4 regions of the Cryobacterium sp. CG_9.6 genome follow, and region 2 is predicted to be linked to each of the others. Evidence: riboswitches for the same ligand, from Rfam matches in the RefSeq annotation. Region 2 holds a riboswitch; each other region holds the start of a gene.
What was found. Region 2 has a riboswitch for thiamine pyrophosphate ahead of H4V99_RS10930 (ECF transporter S component). Riboswitches for the same ligand answer to the same signal wherever they lie in the genome.
Positions count from the first base shown of each region.

Region 1: linked by a shared signal. The riboswitch ahead of H4V99_RS16080 (3-oxoacyl-ACP reductase) and the one ahead of H4V99_RS10930 (ECF transporter S component) in region 2 are both predicted to bind thiamine pyrophosphate.
Region 3: linked by a shared signal. The riboswitch ahead of H4V99_RS16100 (ABC transporter substrate-binding protein) and the one ahead of H4V99_RS10930 (ECF transporter S component) in region 2 are both predicted to bind thiamine pyrophosphate.
Region 4: linked by a shared signal. The riboswitch ahead of thiM (hydroxyethylthiazole kinase) and the one ahead of H4V99_RS10930 (ECF transporter S component) in region 2 are both predicted to bind thiamine pyrophosphate.

Region 1 covers NZ_JARXUZ010000002.1:92,741-97,386, forward strand. Annotated here, with positions in the region: gene H4V99_RS16065 (IS4 family transposase) at 1-128, opposite strand, end outside; partial or broken gene H4V99_RS16070 (IS1380 family transposase) at 401-1,288, shown strand; gene H4V99_RS16075 (recombinase family protein) at 2,478-2,852, shown strand; TPP riboswitch at 2,824-2,924, shown strand; gene H4V99_RS16080 (3-oxoacyl-ACP reductase) at 2,981-3,745, shown strand; gene H4V99_RS16085 (LLM class flavin-dependent oxidoreductase) at 3,759-4,646, shown strand, end outside.
Region 2 covers NZ_JARXUZ010000001.1:2,364,149-2,368,794, reverse strand. Annotated here, with positions in the region: gene H4V99_RS10950 (dihydrofolate reductase) at 1-423, shown strand, start outside; gene H4V99_RS10945 (DNA polymerase IV) at 433-1,701, shown strand; gene H4V99_RS10940 (hypothetical protein) at 1,711-1,983, shown strand; gene H4V99_RS10935 (hypothetical protein) at 2,049-2,231, opposite strand; TPP riboswitch at 2,275-2,382, shown strand; gene H4V99_RS10930 (ECF transporter S component) at 2,431-3,081, shown strand; gene H4V99_RS10925 (ATP-binding cassette domain-containing protein) at 3,085-4,620, shown strand; gene H4V99_RS10920 (energy-coupling factor transporter transmembrane component T) at 4,617-4,646, shown strand, end outside.
Region 3 covers NZ_JARXUZ010000002.1:97,993-102,638, reverse strand. Annotated here, with positions in the region: gene thiO (glycine oxidase ThiO) at 1-887, opposite strand, end outside; gene thiE (thiamine phosphate synthase) at 1,035-1,679, shown strand; gene H4V99_RS16570 (SDR family oxidoreductase) at 1,756-2,040, opposite strand; TPP riboswitch at 2,029-2,138, shown strand; gene H4V99_RS16100 (ABC transporter substrate-binding protein) at 2,177-3,238, shown strand; gene H4V99_RS16095 (ABC transporter permease) at 3,246-4,040, shown strand; gene H4V99_RS16090 (ABC transporter ATP-binding protein) at 4,033-4,646, shown strand, end outside.
Region 4 covers NZ_JARXUZ010000001.1:3,048,818-3,053,463, reverse strand. Annotated here, with positions in the region: gene H4V99_RS14125 (bifunctional GNAT family N-acetyltransferase/ATP-binding protein) at 472-1,755, shown strand; TPP riboswitch at 2,280-2,377, shown strand; gene thiM (hydroxyethylthiazole kinase) at 2,369-3,181, shown strand; gene thiE (thiamine phosphate synthase) at 3,178-3,843, shown strand; gene thiD (bifunctional hydroxymethylpyrimidine kinase/phosphomethylpyrimidine kinase) at 3,840-4,646, shown strand, end outside.

The DNA.
Region 1 (4,646 bases), on a different contig from region 2:
GTCCGCCCCGCGGCCTGGACCACCTCGTCGATGACATCAGCCGGGAACACACGGGTCAACAAGCCGACCGATACCAAATCCGACAACCGACGGTCCGAGACCGGCTTCACCCACCCTGTACGCGCCATAGCCACAACGTAACACGAGAATGCTTAACTGAACGGTATTGGGCTTAGCCTGAATCCACCGATCGACGTGAGGTTCTGACGGCGCGTTAAACCGAGAATGCCCATCTGATCAGGTAAAATAGGACTTGTCTAGAGGTCAACGTTACCAAGCAGAGGGGCATCTCGTAGATGCAAGTTTCCCACACCAACCGCGCCGTTTCTGCATCATTCACCGACCCGAATCTTGTATCGTCCGCTGGGTTGGTCCCGATCATGAAATTGGCCGCCCGTGCGGGATTGGCTACGGGTGCTCCGGGGTGCGCGGCCTCAACGCCATCCTCGCGACAGTCAAGACCGACGTATCAGCGCCGATCATCATCGGCCAGCGACTGCGCCGCGGTTCCTGCCGATCACCGCGCGGCGCCGCACGCCCCATCAGAGACGCCCTGGCTACGACCAAACGGCTCCGCGGAGCCGACACGGCACGCGTGCCCTTTCGTGCCGACTCTGCCTTCTACGATCACGCCTCAATCAGCGCGGCCCTGAAAGCTGGTGCCGACGTTTCGGTCACCGCCCGCATGGACCCCGCCATCAAACGAGCAATCGGAACGATCCCCGGCACTGCCTGGACAGCAATTGAATACACCAACGCCATCTACGACGAGGGCACCAAAACGTGGATCAGTAACGCCGAAGTCGCCGAGGTCCCGTTCACCGCGTTCACGTCCCGCAAGAAGAACGAGCAGATCACCGGGCGCTTGGTCGTGCGGCGGATCCCGGAACTGAACAAGAAAAACGTCGACCAGCCAACCCTGTTCGACACCCACCGGTCCCACGCTTTCTTCACCACCAGCACCCTCGACACCGTCACCGCCGACAAAACCCACCGCGCCCACGCCACGGTAGAACTCGTGAATTCCGACCTGAGGAGCAGCGCTCTGGCGCACCTACCCTCAGGCGGTTTCACCGCCTATGCGGCCTGGCTGGTCATGGCCGTGATGGTGCTTAACCGCACCCGCGCCGCTGCGACGACCGAGGGAAACGGTCTTGCCTGAGCGACCACCGCAACGATCCGCCGGAAACTTATCAGCGTCCCCGCCAGAATCTCGACCTCCGCGAGGCGCATCACCCTGCACCTGCCCGAACACTGGCCCTGGGAGAAACCCTGGACGGCCCTGTTCAACCAGAACTTCCGCCCGAGACGACCCGCCTACATCCACATCAACAGGAACACCAGTGGAACACCCCGGGCCGCGAGCCCCGGACCACACCCACGCCCGAAACGCCAAAACCTCGCCAAACCAAAATCAGGATTCCTTCAGACGCCGACCGGTGGATTCAGGCTTATTCGTGGCCGTCGCGACATCGTAAGCGGCAAGGTGGACAAGCTTTTGCGCCGGAGTGATCGAACGCCTCCGCGTCGGACCACCCGATCTTGGCCCTTCGGGAATGCTGTTGTTCATAGGACTATCGTCGCGCACGACGCTTATTGATGGGCTGGACATGGTGAATCAGTTCCTAGTTCTCGCCCCTGCAACACGGCGGACTTGCTATTAGCTACTGGCCTCACCCGATCCTGACACGCAGGGGGTTACGAAATGCTGCGTTCAGCAGGTCCGCAACGCCAAAAGTTTCATCGAGTGTGAGCCCGACCAGATCAAGATCTTGGCCAAAATAGGCGCCGCCCGCCGGTCGCACAGTCTGCGGGAAGCCTTTGCGCAGCACTGCCCGATAACGACAATTGGGCGGTGTATTTGCCGGCAACGGCATGCTGCCAAGGGGCGGGGGTATGTTAGAGGGTGGTGCAAGCGGCATCGGAGCTGGTCGAGGTACCGCCGGTCTGGACCGCTCATCACGAGGAGATTCAATGTCGAATCAGGGTCATAAACCGTGTGCAACGGGAGATCTCGAGGTCCGTAGTCTGTCCGATCATGAATGGCGTGTGAGCGATCGACGCTGCCATGAAAGGTCGCCCGAGAAGGTGCTGGGTTACATCGAAAAACGTGGTTCCGTTTTTGAAGTCATGAACATAGAAGCACCGCGGCGACATGTCATGTTCGATCATTTCGAGTCGGCGGTCGCCTCGTTTGTGTCAGTTTTTCCGGCTTAGATTTTATCCACGGTGTTGGCGTCAACGTGCCGATTCACTCAGCGCGACAATAACGTGTCGACGTTGCGGCGTTTAGATGAAACCGGCGCGCCTCAGGCCGCCGACGCTGATGTTTTGTGACGTGTGGTGTTCGGTAATGATCGTTCGCACGACACTCCGGGACAGGTTCAGTTGGTCGCGGAATCACAGGGTGGGTTTTGTAATACTTGGCGTGTACCCGTCTATGTAACGCACTACCGAGTTGGTGATGCGGTTTTGTTATGCCAATTGGATACGGCCGGGTCTCCACCCGAGACCAGCACCCCGAAGCCCAACACGATGCCCTGACCGGGGCCGGTTGCGAACAGGTCTTCCTCGACACAGCGTCGGAGACCCTCGCCGGCCGACCCGAACTCGACAAAGCTCTACTCTCGGCCAACCGGGCTGGCGATCAAATCGTGGTGACTAAACTCGACCGGCTCGGCCGGTCGTTGGAAAACCTCATCGAGTTATCCAACACCCTGCAGGCGCGCGGCGTTGACCTGGTAATACTAGACCAGGGCATCCCGGCAGTTGATGAGTTCAGGACGCGGATTCGCCGATACCAGGCGGTTGCGTATACTCATTTTCAGCGACACGGGGTGCCGACTGTATGACGGTTGGCTGAGATGACACCCGTTGAACCTGATCTAGTTCGAACTAGCGAAGGGATGTCACGGAGAATTACGTGCACCGTATTGGTGCCGGATCTCGTCCTTTCGCCTTACCCAAGGTGAAGAAAATCATGCAAATAGCAGAACAGATTGTCCTGGTCACCGGCGGCGGACGCGGCTTGGGTACAAGCATCGTGCACGCTTTCGCGGCTCAGGGTGCCCGGGTAGTCATTAACTATCGCAACAGCGCCGCAGCGGCGGAGACCCTGGCTGCTAGATATGGCCGTGAACATGCTTTTGCTGTGCGGGCTGACGTGACCGACCGATCCCAGGTCGCGGCAATATTCACGCAGGCTCAGGCATATTTTGGGTCTCCTGTGACAACGGTGGTCAATAACGCGTTGGCCGATTTCAGTTTTAACGGCGATGCTCGCTCTGGCGCTGCCGACATCAGTTGGGACGAGTTTGAGGCGCAGTTCTCTGGCAGTGTCCGCGGTGCCCTGAACACGACGCAGCAGGCGCTGGCAGGCATGCGTGAGGTCGGGTTCGGCCGCATTATCAACATCGGCACGAACCTGTTTCAAAACCCGGTGGTGCCGTACCACGACTACACGGCCGCCAAGGCTGCCCTGCTCTCCCTGACCCGCACCCTTGCCTCAGATCTTGGCCTGCATAACATTGCTGTGAACATGGTCTCCGGTGGGCTGTTGCGCACCACGGATGCCAGCGCGGCCACCCCCGAGGACGTGTTCGACTTCATTGCCGCGTCTACCCCGCTGCGCAGGGTGACAACCCTGGCCGAATTTGCCGATGCGGTACTTTTTTTTGCTTCCCCCTGGGCGCGGTCGGTCACCGGTCAGAACCTGGTGGTCGACGGCGGCTTGGTGATGAACTAGGGCCGCGCCGGTTATGTCGGCCCCGCGCCAGCTCCACTTCAATGCGTTCCTTATGGGTTGTGGCCACCACGGTGCCGCCTGGCGGCGGCCGCAGTCGCCCATCGAGCAGTTGGGGGACATCAGTTTCTATGAACGGCTCGCCCAAAGCGCTGAACGTGGCTTCTTTGACGCCGTGTTCTTCGCCGACGGGCACGCCGTCAATGATGTGAGCACCGGCCCGCGGTGGTTTCTTGAGCCGTTGACGGCGATGGCCGCGATGGCGCGGGCGACGAGTCGGATCGGGCTGGTCAGCACTATCTCGGCGACCTTTTTTACGCCTTTTCACGCGGCGCGCATGCTTGCATCGTTGGATCACATTAGTAAGGGGCGCATTGGCTGGAACGTGGTCACTTCCATGTTTGACGCCGAAGCCCGCAACCATGGAATGGACGTGCTGCCCTCCCACGACCAGCGCTACAGCCGGGCAGCGGAGTTCATCGAGGTGGCACTGAAATTGTGGGATTCGTGGGAGGACGATGCTCTGGTCCTGGACCGCGGAGGTCTCTATGCTGACCCGGCCCGGGTGCAAGCGATCGGCCACTCCGGCGAACACTTCCGGGTGGACGGCCCACTGACGGTGCCGCGCCCGCCGCAAGGTCGACCGGTACTGTTCCAGGCCGGCGCCTCCGGCCCTGGCCGGGAGTTGGCCGCCCGTTATGCCGAAGGTATCTATGCGGTGGCATATGACCTCGCCAGCGGGCAGGAGTATTACCAGGATGTGAAGAGGCGCATTGCCGTAGCCGGCCGCGATCCGGATGCGGTGTTGATCATGCCCGGCCTCGTCACCTATGTGGGGTCCACACAGGCGCAGGCGCGGGCGAAGCAGGCGGAGATCGACGCCCTCCTACCGACCGAGCAGTCG
Region 2 (4,646 bases):
CTGGCGCACTTTGCCGCTCTCACGCGCGGCGGGGCTGTTCTGATGGGACGCCGAACCTGGGACTCTCTACCGGCACGATTTCGTCCCCTGCCCGACAGACTCAACATCGTGCTCACGCGCACAGCCGGGTGGCGCGCGGAGGGGGCATCCGTTGCTCACTCGGCGCAGGCGGCGCTGGAGTTAGCCTCGGGCCACACGCTCTGGGTAATTGGTGGGCGCGAGGTGTTCAACCTGGTTCTACCGCAGGTCACCCGGCTCGAGGTGACCGAGATCAATGCGGACATTGCCGGAGACACCGAGGCGCCGCCACTCGACTCGATGTGGAGCACCGAGAGCGCAGATCCGGCCACGGGATGGCACACGTCGAGCACCGGACTCGAATATCGCTTTGTGCGTTACACCCGGGCATCGACCGAGAGTTAGAGTTTCTGCATGGGCAAGCAGGACGGCAGTGAACGGCAGGTCTCGACCGCTGACGTCGACGATTCCACGGCCACGATTTTGCATGTTGACCTCGACGCTTTCTTTGTTTCCGTGGAGCTACTTGACCACCCGGAGTTTGCCCACCAACCGGTGATCGTGGGACACCGCGGTGGTCGTTCCGTCGTGACGGCGGCAAACTACATTGCGCGGCGGTTCGGCGTGAACTCCGCGATGCCCATGCTGCTGGCGCTGCGCAAATGCCCGCAGGCCGTGGTGCTCGAGCCGCACATGGCCGCGTACCAGCACTACTCCGAACGGGTCATGAGCATCTTCGACGACGTGACACCGCTCGTGGAACGCCTCGGCATCGACGAGGCATTTCTGGACGTGGCCGGCGCGCGCCGCCTGCACGGTTCTCCCGCTGTGATTGCGGAGCTGATACGTGCCCGCGTCTTCGCCGAGACCGGCCTGGTCTGTTCGGTGGGCGCGGCATCCACAAAATTTATCGCCAAGCTCGCCTCCGGGCTGGCCAAACCCAACGGTCTGCTCGTTGTGCCGGCTGAGCAGACGCTCAACTTTCTGCATCCGCTTCCGGTGAAATTCATGTGGGGCGTGGGGGCCACAACCGAGGAAGCCCTCGTTCGGCTGGGGCTCCGTACCATCGGCGATATTGCCCGCCTGCCCCTGCCCGCGCTGCAGCGGGCCGTGGGGGAGGCCTCCGGACACAAGCTGCACGAGCTGTCATGGGGGAGGGATGGCCGTGGTGTCACGCTGGTACGCGAGGAGAAGAGCGTGGGACACGAGACTACATTCGAGTACGACATGACGGATGCCGCGGCGCTGCGCAGCGAGCTGCTGCGGCTCTCCGATGCGGTCGCCGTGCGTCTGCGACGAGGGGGCCTGGTGGGGAGGCGCGTGGTGCTGAAACTGCGCTACCCGGACTTCACCACCGTGACGCGCTCCCGCACTCTGGCGGATCCGAGCAACGTAGGTCGCCGCATCTACGAGGAGGTGAGTGCGGCTTTTGAGCTGCTCGCGGCACCGGGAATTCGGGTGCGCCTGATTGGCGTGCGCATGGAACAGCTCTCACCGGAGGACAGCGCGGGCCTGGCCCTGTGGGATCCCGACGAAGACTGGCGCGAGGCCGAGCGCGCTGTCGACACCGTGACGGCGAAGTTCGGCCGTGGAGCCGTTCGCCCCGCCTCGCACATTGCGCCCACCTCACGCACCGCGCCCACTTCTCACACCGCGCCGGGAGCCGAGCCCAACCCGGGGTAGCCTGTTGTCATGACTAGCCTTCCGGAAAAGCTCGCAGAAATGTCCCGTTCAGCCGGCGTGAAGTCCGCCTACGGTGATCCGATTCAGATCGACGGGGTCACGCTGGTGCCCGTGGCGATCGTGAACTACGGTTTCGGCGGCGGAGACTCCGGCGACCAGGGTTCGGGCGGCGGCGGAGGTGGCGCTGCGATACCGATCGGCGCCTACGTGAAGTCGGCGGGCACCGTGCGGTTTGAACCGAACGTCATTTCACTGCTGGCCGTCGGCATCCCCTTCATCTAGGTGACGGGCCGTGTGCTGATCCGCATCATCCGCGCCCTGAAGAAGTAGGTCACCGAGAGCAGAAACTACGGGTTGCGCCGTCGACGCGAGCGGGGCCAGCGCGGCCGCAGCAGACGGCGCAGCCAGAGCGGCCAGTGCCAGGTGTCGTGCACGGGCAAACCCCTGGCAATGCGGCGCCGGCGACGAAGCGACGCCCGCAACAGCACCAGCATGATCGTCGCGGCGACGACCACAACCAGCATGCTCATGTACCCAAACCCATTCCGTGAGTCTAAGCGGGCAGCTAGACTGATGCTGAACACGGGAGTCCGGTTAACCGGGCTGAGAGGAAGCTAGCAGCTTCGACCGTCGAACCTGATCCGGATCATGCCGGCGCAGGGAGACTTCTCGTACCCGTGCCCCATCTGGGTCATCTTCCGATGATCCATCTTCGGAAAGGGCACGACAATGAACACAACCTCTACCCCCCTCGCAACACATCCGACGGCGACCAAGACCCGCACCTATCGCTGGCGCGTCGTGGACATCGTGGTCGCCAGTGTCATCGGCGTCGCGAGCGGCGTCATCTTCTGGGCCTGGGGCCTGGCCTGGACGCCGTTGAGCAGCCTCCTGGCCTTCACGCCGGGTCTCGGCGGTCTGCTGGCCGGCGGCTGGCTCTTCGCCGGAGTGCTCGGCGGACTTATCATTCGTAAGCCCGGCGCGGCCCTCTATACCGAGGTCATTGCCGCCGTCGTATCCATGCTCATCGGCACCCAGTGGGGCTTTGCCACTCTGATCTGGGGTGTGCTGCAGGGCCTCGGCGCCGAGCTGGTCTTCGCCCTGTTCTTCTACGCCAACTATCGGCTGGGAGTCGCCCTCCTCGCCGGCGCCGGCGCCGGGCTGGCTGTTGCGCTCTTGGACACCACCATCAGCTACGCGGCGCTCGACATGGGCTTCAAGACCGTGTACTTCGTGACGGCCATCATCTCGGGCACGGTGTTCGCCGGGCTGCTGTCCTGGCTTGCGGTGCGAGGACTGGCCCGAACGGGTGCGCTCAGCCGGTTTGCCAGCGGACGCGAGGTCACCCGCACCGTGGGCGCGGCGCCGACCGCGCTGTAGGGGATGACCACGATCATCTCCGATACCCGGGTCACCCCCGCCCGCATCACGGCCCGCGGCTGGGGCTGGCGGCACGCCGGCCGTTCCCGACCGGCCGTGTCGGCCCTCGACCTCGATATTGCACCGGGGGAGCGCGTGCTCCTTCTCGGGCCCAGCGGGGCCGGAAAGAGCACTCTGATGCACGCGCTTGCCGGCGTGCTCGGTGATGACGAGGACGGTGACTCCGCAGGCGACCTGCTGGTCGACGGTCGACGCGCTGCGGATGCCCGTGGCCGGGTTGGGTTGGTTCTGCAAGACCCCGATTCCCAGGTGGTTCTGGCACGAATCGGCGATGACGTGGCGTTTGGCTGTGAGAACCTTGCGGTTCCCCGTGCCGAGATCTGGCCGCGAGTGCGGGCCGCCCTGGCGGCCGTGGGGCTGGACCTGCCCCTGGACCACCCCACGTCTGCGCTGAGCGGGGGTCAGAAGCAGCGTTTGGCCCTCGCCGGGGTTCTCGCCATGTCGCCGGGGCTTCTACTGCTCGATGAGCCCACCGCCAACCTCGACCCGGCCGGTGTGGTTGAGGTTCGGGATGCGGTGGTGCGGGGACTCGACCGCTCCGGCGCAACGCTCATTGTCATTGAGCATCGCGTAGCGGTGTGGCAAGACGGGGTGGACCGGGTGATTGTGCTGGACCCCGCCGGTGGGGTGATGGCCGACGGCCCCACCGCGCAGGTGCTGGCCAACGAGGGGGAACGCCTGTCACGGGCCGGTGTCTGGGTACCCAACGTGGCACTGCAATTGCCGGTTCGACGGGCCCGCCCGGCGGAGACGGGAGACCTCCTGCTCCACGCGGAGGAGCTGATGGTGGGCCGGGTGCCGTTCGCGCGTCGGCGGGCCGAGGTCGTGGCTCGGGACATTACCCTCGACATCCGCTCGGGGCTTGCCACCGCCGTGACCGGTCCCAACGGTGCGGGCAAGTCGACCCTCGCGCTCACCCTCGCCGGGCTCCTCGCGCCAGCCGGGGGAACGCTTGCGGCCGGGTCAGCTCTGGCTAACGGTGTCGGTTCGCACCCCGTGCGCTGGCGCTCCACGCAGCTGCTCACCCGGATTGGCACCGTCTTTCAAGACCCCGAACACCAGTTTTTAGCCGCCACGGTGCGCGATGATCTGGCCATCGGACCGCGCGCGCTGCACCTGAGCGTGGCCGAACAGACCACTCGCGTGGATGAGCTTCTGCAACGGCTGCGGCTGGACCACCTGGCTGAGGCGAACCCGTTCACCCTCTCGGGCGGGGAAAAGCGGCGACTCTCCGTGGCAACGGTGTTGGCCACCCGGCCTCGCCTGCTCGTGTTGGACGAGCCCACTTTTGGGCAGGATTCCCGCACCTGGCAGGAGCTCGTGCTGCTCCTCGCCGAGCTGCTCGACGATGGAACCGCACTCGTTGCTGTCACCCACGATGAGCAGTTCGTGCGGACCCTCGCCGACGTGAACTGTGTGTTGCCCGCCCGGCTGGCGAACGATTCACTGCCGAACGACTCGCTGGTGGACGCCCCGTGAGCCTGCTGACACCCACCATTCGCCCG
Region 3 (4,646 bases), on a different contig from region 2:
GACCCGTCTTCGCGAGAGGTGGCCCCCAGCACCACAGTCCCGTCTGTGCGCGGCACGATATAGACCGGGTTACCGCGCACAACACCACGGATGGTCGCCGTCAGCAGAGGCTGTAAGTGTTCCGGAACGCGCAGGCGCAGAATATCCCCGTACACCGGACGCAATGAGAAGTTCAGCCAGCCGGGCAGCCCGTGCAAGTCCGAGGCGGCCAGACCGTTGGCAACGATCACCTCGCCCGCGGTAACGGTGGAACCATCAGCCAAGGCGACGCCGGTGACACGCGAGCTAGTGTTCGCCGGGTTTTCGTGCAGCAGTCCAGTAGCTGACTGCCGACTCAGGTGACTATGCATCCATTCTTTCTGCCTCGCCCACATCTCAAGGGCGCTCTCCAGCCGTTTGGCCAGCTGTCGGGGATCAACCTGATGGTCCTGCTCAACGTTGAAGGCGCTGGACAGCTGGGGACTGAGCATAGGTTCCATAGACCGGGCCTGACGAATGGTGAGCGGCTCTACGGCGAGCCCCCGCCTCAGCTGAACTTGGCGCAGATCAGCCAGCGCTTGCCGGTCAGCCGCATCCGCGCCCACGATAATCGTTCTGGTGATCTGATATCCAGTGCAGGCACCATCAGTTTCCAGGGGGGTCACGAATGATGGATACAACGCCGCTGAGGCCAGCGTTAGTTCCAGCAGACCCTCTTCTTGATAGTGCAGCTCGCTGACCGGAGCCAGCATACCTGCGGCTGCATACGTCGCCCCCGAAGCTGGCGCCGGGTCGATGACGATGACTGTTCGCCCAGACTGCGCCGCTGACCAAGCGATTCCGAGGCCAACAATGCCGGCACCGATCACAGCGACATCAACGCTGCATAAAACGTGTGGTTTAGTCAAAGACAGTTCCTTCCCTCCGCCGGTACTAACCGGATCAGGTGAGTTGTTTGCACAACACGGTCGGCCGGTAACTAAATAACCGATGCCCTCTCAGCCTGTCTCCCTTGTCGGTGCAGGCTCCCGCAGATCACCCCTAGTGTAGGGCCTATGCTTCGTGATCGCGCTCAGCTCTATCTCTGCACCGATGCCCGAAAAGTCAGCGGTGATTATGCTGCATTTCTCGACGCGGCCTTTGAAGGAGGCGTGGACATAATTCAGTTGCGCGACAAAACTGTAGAGGCCGCCGAAGAATTAGAACTTCTCCAGGTGCTCCGCAGTTCCGCAGAGCGGCATGACAAGCTTTGGGCCGTCAACGACCGCGCAGATATAGCGACTCTCGCTCAGGCTCCGGTCTTTCATATTGGCCAAAAAGATCTTCCGTTGGCACTCGCTCGCCGACTTGTGGGTGAAAAGACCATGGTCGGTTTGTCGACCCACACGCCCGAGCAAGTGAACAAGGCAGTGACCGATCTGAGTCTGGACTATTTCTGTGTCGGCCCGGTCTGGGAAACACCGACCAAACCAGGCCGCGCCGCGGTAGGGCCTGAACTGGTGAGCTACGCCGCCAACCAGGTGCGCGTTGAGAAAAGTGTCGTGCCTTGGTTTGCTATCGGAGGCATCCATCTCGGTAACATCGAGCAGGTCGTGACGGCCGGCGCGAGCCGCGTCGTTGTCGTCCGCGCGATCACCGAGGCGAAGGATCCCTCGGAAGCAGCGAAAGAACTGCGCGCATACCTGCCATCACTGGATTAATGTCCAGGTTCAGCGTTCAGTTCTGAATCGTCACCGACCGAGTGCCAATCCCTGGGAACACGGTCTAGTTCTACTTCTAGTTTCGGTTCAGCTCGGCTGGTACTGTCAACCAAAAGTTGACAAAGCCACCGTCAAAAACAAGATTTTGTCCCGTCACAGAACGGGACCAAGTAGAGACGAAGAACAGCGCGGCGTCTGCAAACTCTTCCGGGGTGGTGACTCGACGCAGTGGGGATTCGGCGGCAACCTCCTCGGCGGCGCAATAATGATGTTCGATGACTTGGTACGCACGCATTGAGTGTGAACCAACACGTTGTTTGTCCAGGCTTGGCTGTTTCTTGGTTACACTCGTCTTGAACACGGGAGTCCGGTGAGCCGGGCTGAGAGGAAGATTATCAATCTTCGACCGTCGAACCTGATCTGGATCATGCCAGCGCAGGGAGGCAAACTTTCACATCCCGTGCCCTGATATTCCTACAATCAAGGAGGGCACGACAGTGCAAACATCTCTACCCAAAAGTGCGCCCTCGTCGAGGGTGACGGGCGGCGCGCTGGCTCTTGCCGCGGCGATCGTTTTGAGCGGCTGCGCATCAGGCTCGGCGACAGGCACCGACTCGTCTACCGCGTTGACTCCGGTGGCCTTCGCCTTGGACTGGACACCGAATACCAATCACACCGGGTTGTATGTCGCTCTTGAGAAGGGGTACTTCACGCAGGCGGGACTTGAGGTGACGGTGCTTCCATACAGCCAGTCATCCACTGACGCACTCATCAATGCCGGCTCAGCTGACTTCGGTATCAGCTTTCAGGACGTGGCCACCTTCGCGGCGGCAGCGGGTGTGGACAACATCTCGGTAATGTCGGTGCTGCAACACGACGCTACGGCGATCGGGGTCCTGGCCAGCCGCGACGACATTCGCAGCCCCAAAGACCTCGACGGCAAGACCCTCGGCATGGCAGACCCCAGCGCAGTTTTTCCCACCGAGGCTGCGGATGTCATCAAGAACGACGGTGGAACGGGCGAGTTTAAGAAAATTACGCTGGGCACCTCCGCCTATGAGGCCCTTTATGCCGGCAAAGTTGATTTCACCTCGGCATTCACCACCTGGGAGGGTATCGACGCCGCTCTTCGTGGCACCCCGATGAAGTTCTTCGCTCTGCACGACTATGGCCTACCGGACCAATACTCGGTGATCGTCGAGGCAAACCGGGCCTGGACGGCCAAGCACCCTGTCCCCACTGCTCAGTTCGTCCAGGCTCTGCAACAGGGGTACCAGTACGCCGCCGATCATCCAGATGCCGCGGCGAAGATTTTGATCGATGCCAATCCCGGCGTCTTCGAAAACACGGAACTCGTTTACCAAAGCCAGGAAAAACTGAGCGCTTCCTACCTCACAGATGCCAACGGTAAAGTGGGCACTCAGTCGGCAGAAACCTGGCAGCAGCTGGCCGATTTCCTCTACCGTGCCGGCCTCTTGGCCGACGAAGACGGCAAACCGCTCACGGCATCGCTGGACACGTCGACATTGTTCACCGAGCAGTACCTCAGCGAAAAATAGCATCACCGTGAAGCCGGCTCCAGCGCCCCGCACGAGGGTACTCTCGGCGCTCGCGCCTCCCGCCGCGATCCTTACCGCGCTCGTGATTACCTGGCAGGTGGCGGTGACGGCAGGCGGAGTGCAGCCGGCGATCCTGCCCTCACCGCAACGCATTCTTCAGCAGGGCTGGGAGGCCCGCACCGCGATCTGGGACAATACGCTCCCCACCCTGCAAGAAACGTTTCTCGGCTTCGCCGTCTCCCTGACCGTCGCGTGGACGCTGGCGATCCTGATCGATTTTTCACCAGGGCTGCGGCGAGCACTGGTGCCACTGCTGGTGGCATCCCAAGCCATACCCATCATTGCGATCGCGCCGCTGATGGTCATCTGGTTCGGATTCGGACTGCTACCCAAAGTCATCGTCATCGCCCTGGTGACATTCTTTCCGGTCACGGTCGGACTGATTGACGGTTTCAACCGCACCGATCGGGACGCGATCAATCTGCTGCGCAGCATGGGGGCCAACCGGTGGAAGCAGTTCGTGTACGTGCGTCTTCCGTCGGCGCTTCCCTCGTTCTTCACGGCCCTTCGAATCGGAATCGCCTACGCCGTCACCGGTGCCATTTTTGCCGAGTACGTCGGCGCCGAGCGAGGCCTGGGCATTTATATGGCGATGATGAAGAACTCCTTTCGCACCGATCTTGTGTTGGCTGCCGTTGCGGTGACCGCGTTCGTGAGCGTGTGCCTGTTCCTGTTGACCTACGTCGCCGAACGGGCGATCATTCCTTGGAGTTCGAAGGAACGCAGGAGCTGGCATGGCTGAGGCGACTCCCCCGAAGATCGAACTGCGCAAAATATGTAAGTCGTTTCCGCTCGGCCGCGGGCAGGTACGGCCGGTCCTCGACGACGTCGCCTTCTCGGCGCAGCCGGGCGAATTCGTTGCCGTGATCGGTCCGAGCGGATGCGGGAAGAGCACCATGTTCAACATTATGGCCGGCCTGGAGACGGCCAGTTCCGGGGAGGTCCTGGTCGACGGGCATGTCGTCACCGGTGACCATGAACACTTTGCATACATGCCGCAGAAGGATTTGTTGTTCCCGTGGCGGAGCATTCTGGAGAACACGTCCCTCGGCCTCGAGGTGGCGGGGGAAACTAAGAAGATCGCCCGAGCACGGGCGGCCAGTCTCTTTGCAGCCTTCGGCCTGTCTGGTTTTGAGGATGCACATCCTTTCGAACTCTCCGGGGGCATGCGCCAGCGCGCGGCCTTGCTGCGCACCGTGGTGCAGGGCAGAGATGTCCTGTTGCTGGACGAACCCTTCGGGGCCCTGGACTCCCTCACCCGCACCGACATGCAGTCCTGGCTGCAAGGGGTGTGGTCCCAGAACGCCTGGACTGCGGTGCTGATCACCCACGACATCCGTGAGGCGAT
Region 4 (4,646 bases), 680 kb from region 2:
CTGTGATGTACGAGTCGTGGTTCGGTACGGCCAATCTAGTGTGTTCTGGGAATCTAGGCGCAGGCATTTTGGCACTGCTGGTCTTTTGCTGCTGGTCGGTGCGCGTCTGTCGAGCGCGTCTGACCCGACGCTGTGGCCCGGATGATCTGGAGACTGATGTGGGCGCAGCCATGCGCAATTCGGTTTCTCGTTGCCCACCTGACGACCCAGTCCTCGCGAAAGCAGCGTTCACGGAGTTTGGGGGTGGACCCAGAAATCGACTCGATGGCGGCGGTACGGCGGAGGCTGACGGCATCCGCTGTGACATCGGCTTCCGCTTGAGCGGTGGTGGCGGGCGCGGGAGGCACCGGCGAGGGGTGGCCGGTGGCAGCGGTGGGTCCGGCACGTGCTGCGAGGTGGGCGGTCTCGCGGAGTCGGCGCCGGTGGGCAGTGCCGTAGATTGGCACCACACCCAATGATGTGAGGTACAGAATGACCGGCTGGCGGCTGCGCGATTTTCACTCCGATGATCTTGACGGGATTCTGCGCCTGTGGGAGGAGATCAAGGCATCCGATACGGAGCCGGTCTACGGACTCTCGGAGGTGCTTGCCTCCTGTCAGAAGGACTACGCGGTCGTCGCCGTGCACGGTGACGAGGTGATCGGTGCCGCCGTGGGTCGCGCCGCGCACGCGCAGGGCTGGATCGTATTTCTTGCAACCGCCCGCAAATGGCAGGGCATCGGCATCGGTACCGGGCTCCTCGCCGCCCTCGAAACGCGCATGGCGCCCGACGGTATGACCAAACTGTCGGCGTTGATGCCCGAAAGCGAAACGCGAGTGGATGCCTTCCTCAACCGCGGCTTCGAAATGAAACACAACCTGCGCTACTTCGAACGGCACATTCCCGTGCAGCGTCAGGAACTCAAGCTGCTCACCGAGCTAGGCGGTCGTGTGCTGCCGCGCAACCTGTGGAGCAAGGTGGGCGGCATGCAACGGGAGAAGGAGCTGCTCGAACGGCGCCTCGTGCTGCCGCTGGCCAACCCCGACCTGGCCGAGCAGTATGGCGTCTCGGCGCCCAAGGCCGTGGTGCTGTTTGGCCCTCCCGGAACCGGCAAGACCACGTTTGCCAAGGCCATTGCGTCGCGGCTGGAGTGGTCGTTCGTGGAGGTGTTCCCGTCCCGTCTCGCTGCCGACCCGCAGGGTCTGGCCGGCGCGCTGCGCGAAACGTTCCTGAAGATCGCCGAACTCGAGCATGCCGTGGTGTTCATCGACGAGGTGGAGGAGATCGCTGCCCAGCGTCAGGGTGACCCGCCCTCGGCTATGCAGGGCGTAACTAATGAGCTGCTGAAGATCATTCCGGCGTTCCGGGATCAGCCCGACCGGCTGCTCGTCTGTGCCACGAACTTCATTCGCGCCCTCGACTCGGCCTTCCTCCGCCACGGACGTTTTGACTACGTGATTCCGATCGGGCTTCCGGATGTGGCCGCTCGCGAAGCCATCTGGGCCGGGTACATTCCGTCGGCCGTGGTCGGTGTCGTCGATCTCGCCACTCTGGTGGAGAAGAGCGAGGGGTTCTCCCCGGCCGACATCGAGTACGCCGCCCACCGGGCGTCACAGAACGCACTCGAGCAGTCGCTGGATTCTGCCGACACCTCCGCCATGGCAGGACCGAGCACAGCGGACTATGAGGATGCCATCTTGTCCACCCGAACGACCGTGTCGGCCGAGGTCGCCGCTGAGTTCCTTGAGGATATCGAGCGCCTCGCCCGGCTGTAGGTGGGTGTGGTTGCTAGTTCAGGAGATATGGCTCGGGTCGGGTGATGTGCCGCGTGTTTCCGCGGGCGCTGGGTGCCTGTTTCGGGGGATCTCCTGAAGTAGCGACTTGCGGCGGGCGTGATCGAGGTTGGGCAGCGTGCTGCTGCGCGTGCGGGAAGGGCCCGTGGCAGCCTGTGCGGCGGTCTGTCTGGCGGTTGTGGTTGCTAGTTCAGGAGATCCGGCGGGGCGCAAGTCGTGTGCCGCGTGTTTCCGGGGCGCTGGGCGCGTGGTTCGGGGGATCTCCTGAAGTAACGACGGGGGGCGGGCGTGACCGATGCGGACAGGCCTGGTGCAGCACGCCCGGCGGGGGCCTCGCAGAGGGCCAGCGCGGCCAGTCCTGGTTGCTAGTTCAGGAGATCCGGCCGGGCGCCGGTCACCTGCCGCGTGTTTCCGGGGCGGCGGGTGCGTGTTTCGGAGGATCTCCTGAAGTAGCGACAACAACAAAGGCCGGAGACGGACACGCATAGCCCGCCCCGCTAGGGTGGACGTGTGACACGGGGTGCCGTCGCGATCGAGGGCTGAGAACACACCCGTTGAACCTGATCTAGTCAGAACTAGCGAAGGGATGTCGCGAGTGAACTCTCGCTTGTTGAACGACCATGCTCGTGCCACGGCACAGCTCCTCACCGATCTGCGCCGCACAACTCCGCTCGTGCAGTGCATCACCAATGCCGTGGTGACCAACTTCACGGCCAACGCGTTGCTTGCCCTGGGAGTGTCGGCTGCCATGGTTGACCTGCCCACGGAAGCCGAGATGTTCGCCCCCCTCGCCAGCGGGCTGCTCGTGAACCTGGGCACGCCGCACGCCGAGCAGCGCGTGGCGATGCTCGCGACGGCGCGGGCGGCATCCGCTTCGGGTACGCCGTGGGTGCTCGACCCGGTGGCCATTGGCGCATTGCCGGTGCGCACCGCACTCGCGCACGAGCTCGTTGCGCTGCGACCCACGATTATTCGCGGCAATCCCTCCGAAATTCTGGCGCTCGCCGGAGTGGGCGCGGGCGGGCGCGGCGTCGACGCCACCGACGGAGGCGAATCGGCGCTGGCAGCCGGGCGGTCGCTGGCCCGCGAGTTTGGATCGATCGTGGCCATATCGGGTGCGGTCGACATCGTGACCGATGGCGAAGCGGATGTGCGCATCACCAACGGCACGCCCCTCCTCACCCGCATTACCGGCGGCGGCTGCGCCCTCGGGGCGGTGATGGCGGCCTTTGCGTCTCTGCATGTCAATCGGCTCGCCACGACCGTCGCCGCGTGCGCGGTGTACACGATTGCGGCGCAGCAGGCCGCGCTCGTCGCCAGCGGGCCGGGCAGCTTTTCGGTGGCGTTCCTCGATGCCCTCGCCGCGGTGACGACGGAAGACGTGCGCACGTTAGCGGTGATCTCGTGAGCGTGCGGCGCGCATCCGCTGATCTATCCACCTATTTGGTGACCGACCCAGGCCTGAGCGGTGCGCGTGGCGTGCTCGGGGTGATTGAGAGCGCGGTGGCGGGGGGAGTGTCCATCGTGCAGATTCGCGATAAGACCGCGTCCACGCGGGAACTGTATGCGCTGCTGCTGGCGGCGGCGCGTCTCACGGACGGGCGGTGCGCCCTCGTGATTGACGACCGGGTTGACGTGTACCTCGCGGCCCGGGCAGCTGGCGCGGCGGTGGACGGCGTGCATGTTGGCCAGTCCGACCTGCCAGCGGATGCCGTACGCACGCTCATCGGCCCGCTCGCCCTGCTCGGCCTCACGGCGAACCACCCGGCGCATCTGAACGCGGTGCACGCGCTTGCACCCGGAACCGTGGACTACCTCGGGATGGGCGTGATCCGCCCCACACTCACGAAGAAAGACCACCCGGAGCCGCTCGGTGTGGCCGGATTTGCACGCCTCGCGGCTACCACGTCGTTGCCGTGTGTGGCCATTGGCGGTGTCGGTCTCGCCGATACCGGGGCGCTGCGAGCCGCCGGAGCGGCGGGAATGGCCGTGGTGTCGGCCATCTGCGCCGCGGCCGACCCCGAAGAAGCTACTCGGGCCTTCGCCCAGGCCTGGGCTGGTGCCGCGTGAGCGTCCGGCCGGGGCGGGCGGGCGCGGCCAAAGTTGGGCCGGGCGGGGGCCGGATTGCGCGGGTGCTGAGCATTGCCGGAACCGATCCCACGGGCGGTGCCGGCATTCAGGCCGACCTTAAGAGCATCTCGGCCAACGGCGGCTACGGCATGGCCGTGGTCACCGCGCTTGTGGCCCAAAACACGCAGGGTGTGCGAGCCGTGCACGTGCCGCCGGTGTCTTTTCTGCGAGAGCAACTCGATGCGGTCAGCGACGACGTGGTTATTGATGCGGTCAAGATTGGCATGCTCTCCAACGCGCACGTGATCGACGAGGTCAGCGGGTGGCTGCGACGCATCCGCCCGCCCATTGTGGTGCTCGACCCGGTGATGGTCGCCACGAGCGGCGACCGCCTACTTGACGAACCGGCAGAGGCGGCCCTGCGCGAGCTGCTCTCCCTCGCCCATGTTGTTACGCCGAACCTGCCCGAGCTGGCCGTTCTCGCCCAGGCCACGACGGCGCTCACCTGGGGCGAGGCGTTGGCTCAAGCGCTCGCGGTATCGGCGGCGCACGGAGTGATCGTGCTCGTGAAGGGTGGACACCTCGCCGGCACCCGTTCGCCGGACGCCCTCGTCGATGCCAGCGGGTCCCTCTCGGGTGGCCGCACGGTTGTGGAACTGGGGGCCGAGCGCGTGGTCACGAACAACACTCACGGCACCGGCTGCTCCCTCTCGAGCGCGATGGCCACGCAGCAGGCGCGCCTCGGCGACTGGGAACTCGCACTCGCGGCCGCAAAAGCCTGGGTCACCGAGAGCCTGCGCCAC